Regions from separate parts of the Streptomyces sp. NPDC050806 genome, predicted to be linked through region 2. Evidence: riboswitches for the same ligand, from Rfam matches in the RefSeq annotation. Region 2 holds a riboswitch; each other region holds the start of a gene.

Region 1 (3,201 bases), on a different contig from region 2:
CTCCTCGAACTGGAGGATGTTCCGGATCGTGGCGCCGCGGAAGGCGTAGATCGACTGGTCGGCGTCGCCCACGACGCACAACTCGGCGGCGGGCACCTCAGGGGTCCCCGGGCCGACCAGCTCGCGTACGAGGGTGTACTGGGCGTGGTTGGTGTCCTGGTACTCGTCGACGAGGACGTGCCGGAAGCGGCGGCGGTAGTGGTCCGCGACGTCCGGGAACGCCTGGAGCAGGTTCACCGTCGTCATGATGATGTCGTCGAAGTCCAGGGCGTTGGCCTCGCGCAGCCGTGCCTGGTACATCGCGTACGCCTCGGCCAGCGTCTTCTCGAAACCGTCGGCCGCCGTCCCGGCGAAGTCCTCGTGGTCGATGAGCTCGTTCTTGAGGTTGGAGACCTTGGCGCTGAAGGACTTGGGCGGGAAGCGCTTCGGGTCCAGGTCCAGATCGCGGCAGACCAGGGCCATCAGGCGCTTGGAGTCGGCGGCGTCGTAGATCGAGAACGATGAGGTGAAGCCCAGCTTCTTGGACTCGCGGCGCAGGATGCGCACACACGCGCTGTGGAAGGTGGAGACCCACATGGCGTTGGCGCGCGGGCCGACCAGCTCCTCCACGCGCTCCTTCATCTCGCCCGCGGCCTTGTTCGTGAAGGTGATCGCGAGGATCTGGCCGGGGTGGACGTGGCGCGTGCCCAGGAGGTGCGCGATGCGGTGCGTGAGGACGCGGGTCTTGCCGGAGCCTGCGCCGGCGACGATGAGCAGCGGCGAGCCCGTGTGCACGACGGCGGCCTTCTGCTGGTCGTTCAGCCCCTCCAGCAGCGCGGCCGGGTCGACGGCGGGGCGGGCCGCGCCGTCGCGGTAGTACGCGTCCCGCTGCACGGGCGCGTCGTAGCGGCCACCGAAGAGGTCGTGCGGCACCTCCTCCGCTGCCGGACGGTCCTCGTCCTCGGGAGGCGGCGGCTCCTCGTCCTTGGGGTCGAGGTCCGCCAGGAAGCTGTCGTCAAAGAGGCTGCTCATCGCCCACCGAGTCTAGGCCGCCCCACCGACAGCCCGGCCCCGGCCGTGAAATTCGGGTGCGGGGAGAAGTGCGGGAGGCGGTGCGGAGAGGGCGGGGACGCGGTGTGGAGGCGGCCGGGGGCACGAGGCGCACGCTTCCCGGCGGCCGGGAGGCGGGCGCCGGGCGGCGCCGAGGGCGCGCGGAGGGTACGGCACCCCGCCGCCCGTCACGGACGGACAACGACACCGGACATTCCGTGGTCGCGACAGCCCTCACATCGGCACGGACACGATCAGGTCACGAAAAGATTGCGGGCAAATCGAACATCAGCCTTCACAGAAGTCACACGAGTTGGCTACCGTGCCGACCGGGCAGCCCGCCCCACCGCCGGTGACAGCACCGGCACGGGCCGCCCCGCCGAGTCCGGTCTGTTCGTACGCACGGCCCTTGCCATACGCATGGCAACTGCTCGTCACCACGGCCAGCCGGAGCCGGGGACCCACACGCACGACCGGGGTGAATCGGCCCCCGCGGAGCGATCCGCACGGCCGTAGGGCACCTTCCGTAGCACCAGTGGGCGCGCGGCCCCACGCGCGCGCTCACGCGCCCGAACCCGACAGCTAACCCGGTAGGCGGTCCACGGAAGGAGTCGCCGGCCTTGGCGTCTCATCGCAAGCCGCGCACCCGCATGCTCACCGTGCCCGCACACCGCCGTACGGCGGCCGGGCTCACCACCGCGGCGCTGGCCTCGGTCACGCTGCTCACCCAGACCGCGGATGCGTCCCCCAGGAAGCCCGCGCCCTCCATGGAGGAGGTCAAGAAGAAGGTCGACGGCCTGTACCGGCAGGCCGAGGTCGCCACCCAGAAGTACAACGCAGCCAAGGAGCGCTCCGCGACGCAGCGCGCCAAGGTGGACGAGCTGCGGGACGCCGCGGCCGAGCGGACCCAGAAGATGAACGACGCCCGGCGGGAGCTGGGCACCTTCGCCTCCGCCCAGTACCGGTCCGGCGGGCTGAGCCCGACCGCGCAGCTGATGCTGGCGCAGGATCCGCAGCAGTTCGTGGACCGCAACCACCTGATGAAGCGGCTCACCGGCCGCCAGCAGGAGGCGGTCGCCGACTACCAGGACCAGCAGGCGCAGGCCGCGCGCAAGCGTGCGCAGGCGACGAAGGGCCTGGAGGAGCTGCAGAAGTCCCAGGAGTCGCTGAAGACGTCCAAGCAGGAGGTCCAGGGCAAGCTGACCGAGGCCCGGCAGCTGCTGTCCCGGCTGACCGCGCAGGAGAAGGCGCGGCTGGCGGAGCTGGAGCGCAAGAAGAAGGCCGAGGCGAAGCGCAAGGCCGAGGAGCTGGCGCGGGAGCAGGCCGAGCGCGAGCGGGAGCAGGACGGCGGTTCGGGCGGTACGGACGGCGGGTCCGGCTCCGGGACGGGCAGCGGTTCCGGAACCGGCTCCGGGGTGCCCGACGGTTCGTACGCGACCAAGGCGGAGAAGGCGATCGCTTTCGCCCGCGCGCAGATCGGGAAGCCGTACGTCTGGGGCGCCACCGGGCCCACGTCGTACGACTGCTCGGGGCTGACCCAGGCGGCGTGGAAGACGGCCGGCGTCTCGCTGCCGCGGACGACCTGGGACCAGGTGAAGACCGGCACGCGGGTCGCAACGGAGGATCTGCAACCGGGTGACCTGGTGTTCTTCTACGACGACATCAGCCACGTCGGGATGTACATCGGCGACGGCAAGATGATCCACGCCCCGAAGCCGGGCGCGAACGTACGCGTGGAGTCGATCTACTACATGCCGATCTACGGGAACGTACGACCGGCCTGAACCGGTTCCGGAAAAGACGAAGTGCGCGGCCGCCCTCAGGGCCGCCCCGCCCATACTGTGTGCGTCGGGCGTCAGGTCCAGAGGAGCGCGATGAAGATGTTGACGACCGTGAGCAGGCCGACGAGTCCGAAGAGCGGCTTCTCCACCTTCTCCTCGTCGCGCTTCACGTAGACCAGACCCAGGATGACGATCAGGACGGCGAGCTTGACGCCGATCTTGATGTTGTCGACCGCGTAGTCCTGCATCTGGTTCAGGCCGACCAGGATGACGCCGGTCACCAGCATCGTGATCGCGCCGTGCAGCATCGCGGGCACGAAGCGGGCGGTGCCCGCGCTCATCGCCTTCATCTGCGTGAGGAAGCCGCCGAGCAGCGAGGCGATGCCGATGA
Region 2 (3,201 bases):
AAGTGCCCGGAACGGGCGAACGGAAGCCCGCCGGGCGAAGAATGGGCCGTTTTCGGGGCCGTCGACCGTTGACCGTCGACCGTTAGCCGTCGGCCGTCGGCCGTCGGCCGTCGGCCGTCGACTGTCGGATCAGACCAGGTCAGGCCGGGTCGGACCGGGTCAGAGCTTCAGGCCGTGGTCGCGGAGCCACGGCAGCGGGTCGATCGGGGAGTCGGCACCCGGCCGGACCTCCAGGTGGAGGTGCGGGCCCGTGACGTTGCCCGTGGCGCCGACCCGGCCGATGACGTCGCCGGAGTTCACCTTGCCGGAGGTCTTCACCATCGAGGAGAGGTGGCAGTACCAGAGCTCGGTGCCGTCGTCGAGCGTGACGACGATGCGGTAGCCGTACGAACCCGCCCAGCCGGCCTGCGTGATCGTGCCGCCGTGCACCGCCTTGGCCGGGGTGCCGGTCGGCGCGGCGAAGTCGAGGCCGGTGTGGTCGGCGGCCCAGCGGTCGCCGCCCTGCCCGAAGGTGGCGGTGATGGTGAACGAGGAGACCGGGAGGGTGTAGCTCTTCGCCAGCTCGGCGAGCTTGGCGGCGCGGGCCGCTTCGGCCTTCTTGCGCTCCGCCTCCTCGGCCTTGGCCTTGGCTGCCGCTTCGGCCTTCTTCTTCGCGGCCTCGGCCTGCTGCCGGCGCTCGGCGGCCTCCGCCTCGGCCTGCTCGACGGCGGCCTTCTCGGCGGCCTCGCGGGCCTCCTGGTCGGCGGAGTTCTGTGCCTGCTCGGCCTGTTCCATGATGCGGGCGCGGAGGGCGTCGCCGCCCTGGGAGTGCTCGCCCCCGGCGGCGCCGGCCGCCTGCGTGAACGGGCCGCCCTGTGCGTTCGCCGTGTCGGCGGAGTCGTGCGAGCCCAGCTTCTCGGACACGCGCTCGGCCATGCCGCCCAGGTCGGGCATGGATATGGAGACCTGCGGCTTGCCCTGCGCGGTGGCGATGCCGCCCGCGCCGACCGCCGCCATGACGCCGACGCCCAGTACCGTGCTGCTGCGGGCGAGGCCGCCGCCGCGCTGCTTGGCCACACGGTGCCGGCCGCGTACGGGGCGTACGGACTCCTCCGTGGGGTTCCATTCCTCCCACGCGCCGTCGTGCACGCCGTCACCTGCGCCTGCGCCGTACGGCACGCCATCGTGGGCGCCGCCGCGCGCGCCGAAGGCCACGGCACCGCCGAAGGCCACGGCACCCGTACCGGTCATCGGGCCCGTACCGGCCATCGGGCCTGTAGCGGTCACAGGACCGGTAGCGGTCACAGCGGGGAAGGTGGCCGTGTCGGAGACCGCGGGGAAGGCCGCGGTGTCGGCGAACGCCGGTTCCGTGTGGGCCCCGGGGGCCTCGTGGCCACCCGGATACGGGTGCGAGTACGGGTGCGGAGACGAAGAATCCTGGTACGCGTGCGGGTCGTGCACCGCGCCCTCGTGCGTCGCGAACGGCTCGTACGCGGTCCGGCGGGACGGTTCGGGGGCAGGCTTGTTGGACGCCACGGGGGCGCACTCCTTTCCTTCCTTCTCGCCTACCGGGTTAGCTGACGGGTTCGGAGCAGGAAGGTCTCCTACGGGCGGCTCCGGGGGAGTCGCCCGATTCACCCCAAGGTGGTGGTTCCCCGGTTCCCTTGGCGGGTGGTGCGGTAATGAAGTGCGCTGTTGGGATTCGGCGTCGGCGCGCGTTGCCGTCTCTTGCGACGGCTGTAACGACCGCGCTCCGTTATCGGACAGTAATGGACGCGACGGCTGGATTCCAAGCGTTCCCCGGAATCCGTACGACCGCTGACCAGGACTTATACACGCAGCCACGGCTAAATTGGGGCGAGTTGGCCGTGGATCGGAAACCCCAACCGGACTGATCGTTTGTCACTTGTTATGCGGAGGGGTGCGCCTCGGCTACGGAAAGTGAGAGCAGTAGCGTCTGATCATGGTCGTCAACAGCGCGCAGGCAGTGGCTGATCGGTACGCGGACTTCGCGTGGCAGCAGGCGCGGGGCGAGTCCGACGCCCACGAGGAGTTGACCGCCCGCATCAGCCAGGACCCGGACTTCTGCGACTTCCTGGCCGTCTCGCTGCCGCACGGCAACCAGCAGCAGCCCAACCTCCTGCTCGCCGCCGTCCGTTACCTCGACGGCCCGCACGCCGAGCAGGGCCCGCGCGGCGTCTTCGCGTACCGGAGCTGGCGCGAGTGGACGATCCGGCACTGGGACGACGTACGCGACGTCATGAGGCAGCGGCTCGCCCGGACCGACGAGCCCGCGCGCTGCGCCACGCTGCTGCCCGTCCTCGCCCGTCTCCCCCAGCCGCTCGCGCTCCTGGAGGTCGGCGCGGCGGCCGGGCTGTGCCTGCATCCGGACCGGTACCGCTACCGGTACGACGGCGGGCCGGAGTTCGGGGACCCGGGCAGCCCGGTGGTCCTTCCCTGCCGCACGTCCCCGGGCACGCCGGTACCGGCCGCGCCGCCGCGGGTCGTCTGGCGGGCCGGCCTCGGCCTCGACCCGCTCGACCTGTCCGACCCGGACGACATCCGCTGGCTCCGTGCCCTGGCCTGGCCGGGCCCGCGGGACGACACGGCCCTCGGAACGAGTGCCGGTACGGGCACGGGGGGCGCCCGGCCCGGTGGTACTGGGAACGGCGGCGGCACAGGGAACAGCGGTGATACGGGGTACGGCGGCGGTACGGGGAACGGTGGTCGTACGGGCAACGGTCGTCGTACGGGGAACGGTGGTGTGTCCGTCGCGGACCGGGCCGGCCGGCAGCTCGCCGCCGTCGAGGCGGTACGGAACGCGCCGCCGGTGCCCCTCGTACGCGGCGACCTCCTGCACGAGCTGCCCGCGCTGGCCGCGCAGGCGCCGCCCGAGGCGACGCTGGTCGTCTTCCACACGGCGGCACTGACCCACCTGCCCCTGGAGCGCCGCGAGGAGTTCGTCCGGGTCGTACGGTCGCTGCTCGTGGACCGGCCGGGCCACTGGGTCTCCCAGGAGCGCCACAGCGTGCTGCCGTGGCTGCCCGGCCCGCGCCCCGCCGACGCGCGCCTCCTCACGCTCGCCGTCGACGGCCGGCCCGTCGCGCTCACGGAGCAGCACGGGCGGAGCGTGCAGTGGCTCGCGGAGCCGGAGCCGGAGCCGATGTAGCCGGCCCACGGCCAAGACTCCCCCCGCCGGTCTGCGGAAGCTCCGAGGGCTCC
Region 3 (3,201 bases), on a different contig from region 2:
GCGGTCAGCGCGCGGGCGCGTTCGGCGTCGCCGCGCGCCACCGCGTCCACGATCGCGCCGAGCTCCTGCCAGTAGCGGTCCACGTCCCCCGGCGAGACCCGGCCCAGGTCGACCGCGTACACCCAGTCGATCTTGCGGCGCACCTGAATGAGCAGCGCCGTCATACTGGCGCTGCCGCTCGCCTGTGCGAGCGTCCCGTAGAACCAGCCGTCCAGTTGCCGCAGGTCGTCGGGGTTGCCGTGGCGGGCTCTCGCGCGCCCGAGCCGGACCAGACCGCGCAGCACCTTCAGGTGCGCGGCGGAGCGACGGGCCGCTGCACGGGCGGCACCCAGGGGCTCCAGGAGGAGGCGGATGTCCAGGAGGTCGGCGGCCTCCTGCTCGGTCGGCTCGGCGACGCACGCGCCCGCGTGCCGGCGAGTGGTGACGAACCCCTCGGACTCCAGGGTGCGCAGCGCTTCACGTACGGGGACGCGGGAGACGCCGTACCGGGAGGCGAGCAGTTCCTCGATCAGCCGGGAACCGGGCGGGAACGCGCCCGAGACGATGTCGTCGCGAATCGCCGTGCAGACCGCATGCGCCGAAATATTTCCTCGCATCGTCCGTGCCTCCGCCGCAATCCTCCGGAAACGCCGCCGGGCGGCGCCTTTTCCGTGACTCTATGACACCGGGCCGCCATTTCCGATGGCCGTGACGAATTCCTGGATATTTTTTGGCCGAGGAAAGGGGTACGCGGGAGCGCGGGGGCGGAAGCGTGTCCGGGGACGCCGAAGCCCCGGCCGTCGGGCCGGGGCTTCGGGTGGTACGCGGAGCGCGCCGTAGGGTGCGCGGTCGTCAGACGTTGACGCCGTGCGAGCGCAGGTACGCGATCGGGTCGATGTCCGAGCCGTACTCCGGGCCGGTGCGCGCCTCGAAGTGCAGGTGCGGGCCGGTGGTGTTGCCGGTGTTGCCGGACAGCGCGATCTGCTGGTTCGCGGAGACCTTCTGGCCGACCGAGACGCCGATGGACGACAGGTGGCCGTACTGGGTGTACGTGCCGTCGTCCATCTTCAGGACGACGTTGTTGCCGTACGCGCCGCCCCAGCCGGCCTCGACGACGGTGCCGGCGCCGACGGCGTGGACGGCGGTGCCGGAGGCGGCGTGGAAGTCGATGCCGGTGTGGCTGCCGGAGGACCACAGGCCACTGGAGGCCTTGTACGGCGTGGAGACGTAGCTGCCGGAGATCGGCGCGACGAAGCCCGAGGCGCTGAGGGTGGTACGGGCCTCCGAGCGCGAGGCGCGTGCCTCGGTGGCCTTCTTCTTCTCGGCCTTCTCCTTGGCGGCCTCGGCGGCCTTGCGGCGCTCGTCCTGGGCCTTCTTCTTGGCGTCCTCGGCGCTCTTCACGGCCGCGTCCTCGACCTTGGCGCGGGCGGCGGCGACCTCGGCGGCCTCCTCCTGCGCGTCGGCCTGGGCAACGATGTTGTCGGCGACCCGGTCGCCGGTGTCGGCGATGGCGCGGGTGAGGCCGGTGTCGGCGGTGGTGGCGGCCGGGTCCTCGTTCGCGGCCAGCGCCGGGGAGGCGATGGAAACGGCGACGCCGGTCGCCGCGGCTATGCCGGCGATGTTGCGGGTGGTCCGGGCAGCACGGCCGGGGCGGCGGTGCTTGCCGGTGGCACGGGTGAACGCCATGACCGGCGCACTCCTTTCCTTCCTTCTCGCCTACCGGGTTAGCTGACGGGTTCGGAGCAGGAAGGTCTCCTACGAGCGGCTCCGGGGGGAGTCGCCCGATTCACCCCAAGGGACATGTGGGTCCCCGGCTCCCCTGGCTCGCGCCGTACGGGGACTCGGCGATGACTGCCCGGCGGCCGCGGGTGCGGCGCACTTCTGTCGAACAGCCGGACCGACGCTAAACGGGACATCTCGCGATCAGCAAACAGAAACAGGAGTTTGTGCCGGACGCCACACGGCACGCGAGCAACCACCTACTGCATTCCGGACAAAAGTAGAGATCCCGGGCCGCATTGGCGACCCGGGATCCACTATGTCCTGATATGTGAGCGGCGTTGACGACTTTCACGCCACCCCGTGACGACACCGGTACGAGCCGTTCCGGCCCGCCCTCCCGCCGTACGGCGCGAGCGAATTCACAGCCGTTATCGCGAGGCCCGGCGACGGTCCTCTCCGCCGCCGGCCCGCTCCGCATCAGCCCTTGACGACCGACACCTCGCCGATGCCCAGCTTCCGCACCGGCTCCGCGATCTCCGCGGCGTCGCCCACCAGAACCGTCACCAGCCGGTCCACCGGGAAGGCACTGACCGCGGCGGCGGTCGCCTCGACCGTGCCCGTCTCGGTCATCCGCTGGTACAGCTGCGCCTGGAAGTCGTCGGGAAGCTCCTGCTCGACCTGGTCGGCGAGCGTCCCCGCGACGGCCGCCGCCGTCTCGTACTTCAGCGGCGCCACCCCGACCAGGTTCTGCACCGCCACGTCCCGCTCGGCGTCGGTCAGCCCCTCGGCGGCCAGCGTCCGCAGCACCTTCCAGAGGTCCTCCAGCGCGGGCCCCGTGGAGGCGGTGTCCACCGAGCCACTGATGGCCAGCATCGCGGCACCCGTACCGTCGGCGGAGGACCGCAGCACCTGGCCGAACGACCGCACGCCGTACGTGTAGCCCTTCTCCTCGCGCAGCACACGGTCCAGCCGGGAGGTCAGCGTGCCGCCCAGGCAGTACGTGCCGAGCACCTGCGCCGGCCACACCCGGTCGTGCCGGTCGGCGCCGATCCGGCCGATCAGCAGCTGGGTCTGCACCGCACCGGGCCGGTCCACGATCACGACGCGGCCGGTGTCGTCGGCCACGATGGGCGAGGCCGCCACCGGCTCCGCGGTCGAGCCCGCCCACGCCCCGAGGGTCTCCTCCAGCGCAGCGTCCAGGTCCACCCCGGCGAAGTCACCGACGACCACGGCGGTGGCCGTCCCCGGACGCACGTGCGCCTCGTAGAAGGCACGCACCGCGGTGGCGTCGATACGCGCCACCGTCTCCTCCGTGCCCTGCCGCGGCCGGGACATCCGGGCCGTGGCCGGGAACAGCTGCTTGGACAGCGCCATCGCCGCCCTGCGCCCCGGATTCGCCAGCTCGTGCGGGATCTCGTCCAGACGGTTGCGCACCAGGCGCTCGATCTCGCCGTCGGGGAAGGCCGGGGCACGCAGCGCGTCGGCCAGCAGGCCCAGTGC
Region 4 (3,201 bases), on a different contig from region 2:
GCTACACCGGCTTGAGACCGGACCGGGCCCCCGCTACCTTGCGTGCGACAACTCAAGCCGCCGCTCGAAAGGCATTCGCATGCGCTCCGGCAACGGTAGACACCGCCGCCCCCGCCAGGCCCCCGCCCTCCTGGTGGCGGCCTCCGTCACGGGTGCGGGCCTGGCCCTGCCGCTGCTGACGGCGGGCGGCGCGCAGGCCGCCGACACCGCCACCTGGGACCGCGTCGCCATGTGCGAGAGCGGCGGCATGTGGAGCGCCAACGCCGGCAACGGCTTCTACGGCGGGCTCCAGCTGACCCTCCAGATGTGGCGGGACTACGGCGGCGAGTCCTACGCCGAGCGCCCGGACCTCGCCAGCCGCTCCCAGCAGATCGCGGTCGCCGAGTCGATCCTGAACGACCGTGGCCCGGACGCCTGGCCCAGCTGCGCCGTCAACGCCCGCCTGGACGTGGACGGCCTGATACCCGACGTGGACCCGGGCGGGTCGGAGGCGCCCGCCCCGCAGCCCTCGGAGTCCGGCGACGACGCCTCCGGCGGCCCGTCCGCCGGTACGGGCGAGGAGGGCGGCGGCGACTCGGCGCAGCCGTCCGACGGTGCCTCCTCCGAGCCGTCCGGCGACGCCACGACCGACCCCTCCGATGAGGCCACGACCCCGCCGGCGGACGAGCCCGACGCCGAGCCGTCCGGCGACGCCACCGCCAAGCCGTCCGACGGCGCCACGGACGCCGACAAGGGTTCCGGCGCGGACTCCGGTGAGGACTCCGCGGGGCGGGATGCGGGCGGCTCCGCCGACCGGCCGTCCGGCGACGCGTCCGCTCCTTCCGGCGACCCCTCGGCCCCCGGTACCGGCCGCCACCGCGGCTCGGCGGGCGACGGTGCGGGCGAGAGGGCGGACGGCAAGGGGAAGGACGGCCGTTCCACGGGGCGGCACGCCTCGCGCGGCGGGGACGCGCACCGCGGTACCTCGGGTGGCGACGACACGTACACGGTGCGGCCCGGCGACAGCCTGTCCGCGATCGTCGAGGAGCGCGGGCTGACCGGGGGCTGGACCGGCCTGTACGCCGCCAACGAGGGCGTCATCGGGACCGATCCGGACCTTATCCACCCTGGTCAGCGGCTCGATCTGGGGCAGTGACGCAGGGGGCGGGCGGCATAAGTGCGGCCGGGTTGTACCCAATTGGGGAAAGTGAGACATGGGTCTCGTCCCGGAGCGTTTCCGCCCGCCGTATCCGTTGTTTCCATACCGTGTTCGACCTGCGCAAACGGATGGTTTCGATGATCGAAAACGGTCAACTGTCCTACGAAAGGGTGGTTTGAACCGCCGAGGGGTGTGTGTTTACGTTCTTCACCGCTCGCACCAAGCGGGCCCGCCGATCATTCGCCGAATCCTGCCGGTGATCGGTCGGACAACCGTCGCGCAAGCGCCGTAGGCAGGAGCGGGGGACCCAAGGTAAGTGCCGTCACCGCAGTGGAAACGCAGCGGGCGGCTTGGGGTGAAGCCGGGTGTGCGGAAGCGCGTCCGGCCGGGCCACTCACAGCCCGAACCCGACAGCTCACCTCGCAGGCGTCGGTGAGGAAGAACAACCATGCTCAAGGGCAAGCACCGCCGCCCCTCGAAGGCCGTCCGCGTCGTCACGCTCGCCGGTGTCGCCGGCGCCGCCGTGGCCGTTCCGCTGATGACCGCCGGTTCCGCCAACGCCGCCTCGGTCGCCACCTGGGACAAGGTCGCCCAGTGCGAGTCCGGCGGCAACTGGTCGATCAACACCGGTAACGGCTACTACGGTGGCCTGCAGTTCAACAACCAGTCCTGGGCCGCCGCCGGCGGTACCAAGTACGCGCCGCGTGCCGACCTGGCCACCAAGGACCAGCAGATCGCCACCGCCGAGAAGCTGCTCGCCATGCAGGGCCCGGGTGCCTGGGGCTGCGCCGGTGCCGGCGGCCTGACCGCCGGTGGCCCGGCCGCGCAGGTGGACACCGGCTCCGGCCAGGCCCAGCAGCAGGCCCCGAAGCAGGAGGCGCCGAAGCAGCAGGCCGCCCCCAAGCAGGAGGCGCCGAAGCAGCAGGCCGCCCCGAAGCCGCAGTCGGTGCAGCCCAAGGCCGCCCCGAAGCAGGGCCACGGCAACTACACCGTGAAGTCCGGCGACACCCTGGGCAAGATCGCCAAGGCGCACGGCGAGAACTGGAAGACGGTCTACGAGAACAACAAGTCGACCGTGGGCGACAACGCCGACCTGATCTTCCCGGGCCAGAAGCTCGAGGTCTGATCCGCCTCACTGACGGGTCCTGACAGCCCCCCCGGCCGGGGCCGCCGTCCGATCGGTGCACGATCGGCGTGCGGCCCGGCCCGTGTGACCGCCCCGCCGCGACGCGAAGCCCCCGAGCGCGTCACGGCGGGGCTTCACGTTTGCGGGGCGGCTTTGGCGCGCAGGCATCCGGGCGGGCCGCCGCTCAGATGCGTAGTGCCCGTTATGGCAGATATGTCCGCCATGAAAACCGGTTCTTACCTCCCGTATTGAGGGCCTTTGGGTCCTTTTTCGTCTCACGGAAGGGGCTAGGGGCAGGCGGACGGTCCCCGGGCCGTTAGGCTCGTGTTGCAGAACTCCAGATGACACCCATGAAGGAGACAACGTGCCGTCGATCGACGTCGTCGTAGCTCGCGAGATCCTCGACTCGCGAGGCAACCCCACGGTCGAGGTCGAGGTCGGCCTCGACGATGGCAGCACCGGCCGCGCTGCCGTGCCGTCCGGCGCCTCCACCGGCGCCTTCGAGGCCATCGAGCTGCGTGACGGCGACCCGAACCGTTACCTCGGCAAGGGCGTCGAGAAGGCTGTCCTCGCCGTGATCGAGCAGATCGGCCCCGAGCTGGTCGGCTACGACGCCACCGAGCAGCGCCTCATCGACCAGGCGATGTTCGACCTGGACGCCACCGACAACAAGGGCTCCCTGGGCGCCAACGCGATCCTGGGCGTCTCCCTGGCCGTCGCGCACGCCGCGTCCGAGGCCAGCGACCTGCCGCTGTTCCGCTACCTCGGCGGCCCGAACGCGCACGTGCTGCCCGTTCCGATGATGAACATCCTCAACGGCGGGTCGCACGCCGACTCCAACGTGGACATCCAGGAGTTCATGATCGCCCCGATCGGCGCGGAGTCCTTCTCCGAGGCGCTGCGCTGGGGTGCCGAGGTCTACCACACCCTCAAGAAG

The links. A riboswitch is a leader RNA that binds a small molecule or an ion and turns the genes downstream of it on or off. The one in region 2 is predicted to bind cyclic di-AMP.
Region 1: linked by a shared signal. The riboswitch ahead of ACZ6WH_RS23225 (C40 family peptidase) and the one ahead of ACZ6WH_RS37380 (M23 family metallopeptidase) in region 2 are both predicted to bind cyclic di-AMP.
Region 3: linked by a shared signal. The riboswitch ahead of ACZ6WH_RS35965 (M23 family metallopeptidase) and the one ahead of ACZ6WH_RS37380 (M23 family metallopeptidase) in region 2 are both predicted to bind cyclic di-AMP.
Region 4: linked by a shared signal. The riboswitch ahead of ACZ6WH_RS27010 (transglycosylase family protein) and the one ahead of ACZ6WH_RS37380 (M23 family metallopeptidase) in region 2 are both predicted to bind cyclic di-AMP.

What each region holds. Positions count from the first base shown of each region.
Region 1 is NZ_JBVJIF010000007.1:245,255-248,455, reverse strand. It holds gene pcrA (DNA helicase PcrA) at 1-1,011, opposite strand, end outside; cyclic di-AMP (ydaO/yuaA leader) riboswitch at 1,455-1,641, shown strand; gene ACZ6WH_RS23225 (C40 family peptidase) at 1,650-2,813, shown strand; gene ACZ6WH_RS23220 (hypothetical protein) at 2,885-3,201, opposite strand, start outside.
Region 2 is NZ_JBVJIF010000017.1:24,412-27,612, forward strand. It holds gene ACZ6WH_RS37380 (M23 family metallopeptidase) at 160-1,248, opposite strand; cyclic di-AMP (ydaO/yuaA leader) riboswitch at 1,527-1,668, opposite strand; gene ACZ6WH_RS37385 (DUF2332 family protein) at 1,943-3,148, shown strand.
Region 3 is NZ_JBVJIF010000014.1:147,405-150,605, reverse strand. It holds gene ACZ6WH_RS35970 (GntR family transcriptional regulator) at 1-596, opposite strand, end outside; gene ACZ6WH_RS35965 (M23 family metallopeptidase) at 832-1,665, opposite strand; cyclic di-AMP (ydaO/yuaA leader) riboswitch at 1,679-1,836, opposite strand; gene ACZ6WH_RS35960 (M16 family metallopeptidase) at 2,179-3,201, opposite strand, start outside.
Region 4 is NZ_JBVJIF010000008.1:493,804-497,004, forward strand. It holds gene ACZ6WH_RS27005 (transglycosylase family protein) at 80-1,135, shown strand; cyclic di-AMP (ydaO/yuaA leader) riboswitch at 1,413-1,582, shown strand; gene ACZ6WH_RS27010 (transglycosylase family protein) at 1,587-2,264, shown strand; gene eno (phosphopyruvate hydratase) at 2,629-3,201, shown strand, end outside.